2 regions of the Rhodopseudomonas sp. BR0G17 genome follow, and region 2 is predicted to be linked to the other one. Evidence: predicted binding sites of a transcription regulator. Region 2 holds the regulator's gene; the other holds the start of a gene.

Region 1 (2,200 bases), on a different contig from region 2:
TCGAGGGCCACCAGCGGCGTGAAGCGATCGCACCAGTCGGCGATCGCATTCAGCAGCGCCGCATCGGCATGCGGGTCATGATCGATCACATCGACCGCCGGATGCATCGCCCGCACGGTGGCGAGCGGCATTCCGGGCATCACCCCGCCGCGGCTGGCGCGCGCATCGCAGGCCACCACCACCAGCGCGTTGTCGCGCTTGGCGGCGACGACACGCGGTGGAGGCGCAGCATCAGCCGGCGAGCCGGTGCTCGCCTGCGGCGAGGCCCGTTCGACCCGATCGGTCGAAAGCCTCGGCAGCCAAAGGCCGAGGATACGCCTGCGGTTCACGGAAGCGGCACGCATCACAATTCCATTCCATGATCCAGCGGCCGGTCTGGCCGCGACGATTGCGAACAAGGGAGGTGTCGAGCACCGGGGCGCCCCAGCCTTCGATCGGCGGCGAAGGCGCCGCGCGGATAACCCAGCGGGTCTCCGCGGTCGAAGCCTGCGGCGCAGCGGCGATCCGCAGCATCAGCGCGGTGACGCCGGACTGCTGCGCCGCCAGCGTCAGTTTTCGCGAGGCGACAGAATCGAACGCGCGGGTCTCGCCCCACAGCTCGGTGATCACCGCGCCGAGCCCATTGCAGGCCAGCGCATCGGCGGCGGCACGGAGCGCGCTGTCGGCATCATGGGCGCGCACCATCACCAGGCGGCGCGGGTCGAAGCCGAGTTCGGCCAGCCCCTCCATCGCCAGTTCTCCGTTCTCGCGCGCGGAAAAATCCTGGCGGATCCACAACAGGTAGCGCGCCTCCGCGAGCAGCTGCGCCACGCCGGCGATGAAGCCGGTTGCAGCAGAGGCGTGACGGCCATCGCAGAACACTTCGTGCAGCGCGCCCTGCATCAGGCCGCCGTGCAGCACCGCATCCACATCGTCATGGCCGAGCGGCACGCGGCGCAGCGTCTCCGCCGTCCCGCTTTCGAGCCGGTCGATTTCGCCCTGCAGGCGCGCAAGCGTACCGAGGCGGGCGCTATCCATGCGCCGCTCCTTTTTCCGTTGCCGTTTTCGGATTCGATGAACCCGTTGCCGGCTCATTTGTTCATGATATGTTCTAATAAATCCCTGCTCCCGGGCGGAGTCAATCGGGATCGCACCGAGGTCTTGCGGCAAATTTTTTAGCGAGATGAATCAAGGAGATTCCAAGCATGGACGTGCAGCGCAAGCTGGCCATCCTGGCGGACGCGGCGAAATACGACGCCTCCTGCGCCTCCAGCGGGACGGAGAAACGCGACAGCCAGGGCGGCAAGGGTCTCGGCTCGACCGCACCCGGCATGGGCATCTGCCATTCTTATGCGCCGGACGGGCGCTGCATCTCGCTGCTCAAGGTGCTGCTCACCAACGCCTGCGCCTATGACTGCCTGTATTGCGTCAACCGGGCGTCGTCGAACGTGCCACGCGCCCGCTTCACTGTCGACGAGGTGGTGCAGCTCACGCTCGACTTCTATCGCCGCAACTACATCGAGGGGCTGTTTCTATCCTCAGGCATCATCCGCAGCGCCGACTATACGATGGAGCAGATCGTCGAAGTGGCGCGGCGCCTCCGGGAAGAGCATCACTTCCGCGGCTACATTCATCTGAAGACGATCCCGGAAGCCGACGATGCGCTGATCGCCAAGGCCGGCCGCTATGCGGACCGGCTCAGCATCAATATCGAGATGCCGGAGGAGAACAGCCTCGCTCAATTGGCGCCGGAGAAGAACGTCCGCGCCATCCGCCGCACCATGGGGCGGCTGCGGCTGAAGCTGGATGAAGCGACCGAGGCTAAGGCCGAGGCGCGGAAGACCCCCACCCGCGCCAAGCCGCCGCGCTTCGCACCGGCCGGCCAGAGCACGCAGATGATCGTCGGCGCCGACAGCGCCACCGACCAGACCATCCTCAACACCAGCGCCAACCTCTACGGCTCGTACAATCTGAAGCGGGTGTACTACTCGGCATTCAGCCCGATCCCGGATTCCAGCCGGGCCCTGCCGCTGCAGGCGCCACCCCTGGTGCGCGAACATCGGCTGTACCAGGCCGACTGGCTAATGCGGTTCTACGGCTTCGACGCCGGCGAAATCATCGATCCCGCCGCCGGGATGCTGTCGCTGGAGATGGATCCGAAACTGGCCTGGGCGCTGCGCCATCGCGAGCGCTTCCCGCTCGACGTCAACCGCGCCAGCCG
Region 2 (2,200 bases):
ACCACGCCCGCGCCCGGCCAGATCGTCTATTCCAACGGCTACGCGCTGCGTGCGCTGGCGCGCGCCGAGGGCGCCGACGTGATCGACCTCGGCATCGCCGCCGACACGCTGGACGCGACCCAGGCCGCGATCCGGCAGGCTCGCGATCTCGGCGTCGATCTGCTCGTCACCACCGGCGGCGCATCGGCCGGCGACCATGATCTGGTCAAAGGCGCGCTGGAGGCCGAAGGCACCACGATCGCGTTCTGGAAGATCGCGATGCGGCCGGGCAAGCCGATGATGCACGGCCATCTCGGCCCGATGCGGGTGATCGGCCTGCCCGGCAATCCGGTGTCGTCCTACGTCTGCGCGGTGCTGTTCATGGTGCCGCTGATCCGCGCGCTGTGCGGCATGAGCGAGCCAAGGCATGTCCGCGAGCCGGCGCTGCTCGGCGCGGACCTTTCTGCCAACGATCAGCGCGAAGACTATCTGCGCGCCACGCTGTCGCACGACCAAACCGGACGGCAGATCGCCACTCCGGTCGACAGCCAGGATTCGTCGCTGCTGGCGCGGCTGGCGTCGGCGGAAGCGCTGATCGTGCGCCCGGCTTTCGCGCCGGCCGCACCGGCCGGTTCACCCTGCGTCATCCTTAAGCTCCCGCTATAGCGACCCGTGAAAATCCTAGATTTCGATTAAGAGGTTGCGGAACACACCCCGAACAGATAGTGTCCGTTCATGATTTGTTTTCGAGATTCGGCGACGATGACGCTCTCACAAGGGCTCGTGGCCCGAACCGAAACGCACCTCGAACCGGCACATCATCGCCGACTGGGGATTTGCCGATGCTGACGCGCAAGCAGTTTGAGCTGTTGAAATTCATCAACGAGCGACTGAAGGAAGCCGGCGTGCCGCCGTCCTTCGACGAGATGAAGGATGCGCTCGACCTCCGTTCCAAGTCCGGCATTCATCGCCTGATCACCGCGCTGGAAGAGCGCGGCTTCATCCGGCGGCTGCCCAATCGCGCCCGCGCGATCGAAGTCATCAAGCTGCCCGACACCGGCGGGATGCCCGGCAACAGCCGGCGCGGTTTCACCCCGAGCGTGATCGAAGGCAATCTCGGCAAGGTGCGGCCGCCAAGCCCGGCGCCGGCCGAGGATGACAACGATCGCGGCAGCGTCGCGGTGCCGGTGATGGGACGGATCGCAGCCGGTACGCCGATCGAAGCCCTGCAAAGCCGCAGCCACACCATCAGCGTTCCAGCCGACATGCTCGGCAGCGGCGAACACTACGCGCTGGAAGTGCGCGGCGACTCGATGGTCGAAGCAGGCATCCTCGATGGCGACATGGCGCTGATCCAGAAGAACGACATCGCCGACACCGGCGACATCGTGGTGGCGCTGATCGACGAAGAGGAAGCTACGCTGAAACGCTTCCGCCGCCGCGGCGCCTCGATCGCGCTGGAGCCGGCCAACGCCGCCTACGAGGTGCGGATCCTGCCGCCGAACCGCGTCCGCATCCAGGGCAAGCTGATCGGGCTGTACCGCAAGTATTGAGGCGTGCAGTGGACAGAGCTGGTCGCCCGCTCTGTCGTCGGCGTGCGGGCCTTTGCGCCCTACTCGTCGCCCACTTGGTCCTGCGGAGCCGGCGTGGCGTCGATCGGCGCACGGCGGCGACTTGAAGGTTCGGTCGAGATAGACGCGTCCGTCGCCTCCGCGGCCGCTGGAGCCCAGGGCCGGCTCTGGCCGCGAGGTCGGGCGGCCTCCGCCACGAACAGCCCTGGATCGTTTGCGCTCCGCCGCAGCGCCAGCGCGCCATTCGCCTGCAATTCGTCCCGGCCGATCACCCGTGCGGCGCAATCCGGCGGTGGCTGGCCGGCCGTGACGATCAGCACGGCACGGGCGCAATCGTCGGCGAGCCCGTCGGGGCGGAGCGACAGCGCCACCAGCCGTCCGTCGGCGAGCGGCGTGACACAGCCGTCCGGATCGCAGGAGACGCCGGCACGCAGCGACGCTGCATCCGGGGCACGGGAATCGGCATCGGAAGCGAGCCACTCCTTCAGCCGAAAGCTATCCCCGCCGCCCTGCATCAGGCGCAGCCGGCCGTCGGCGCCGCGTACCGCGACCTGCCTGCCGTCGCCGGCAATCAGCACCTCCGGCTGCGGCGTCAGCGCCGCCCAGGCGATGGCGACGCCAACGCCGAGCGCCCCGGCCCAGCGCAGCGG

What was found. Region 2 encodes LexA, which represses DNA repair genes until DNA is damaged. Its sites were predicted from a motif close to TGTTCNNNNTGTGTTCNG; they were not measured.
Region 1: a site for LexA is predicted at 1,076-1,093, ahead of DY467_RS17475 (ImuA family protein). Genes of this name have one in related genera too.

Annotation. Positions count from the first base shown of each region.
Region 1 covers NZ_QUML01000023.1:65,081-67,280, forward strand. The annotation lists gene DY467_RS17470 (Y-family DNA polymerase) at 1-344, opposite strand, end outside; gene DY467_RS17475 (ImuA family protein) at 232-1,017, opposite strand; gene DY467_RS17480 (putative DNA modification/repair radical SAM protein) at 1,185-2,200, shown strand, end outside.
Region 2 covers NZ_QUML01000006.1:160,939-163,138, reverse strand. The annotation lists gene DY467_RS07310 (molybdopterin molybdotransferase MoeA) at 1-645, shown strand, start outside; gene lexA (transcriptional repressor LexA) at 822-1,532, shown strand; gene DY467_RS07300 (ComEC/Rec2 family competence protein) at 1,592-2,200, opposite strand, start outside.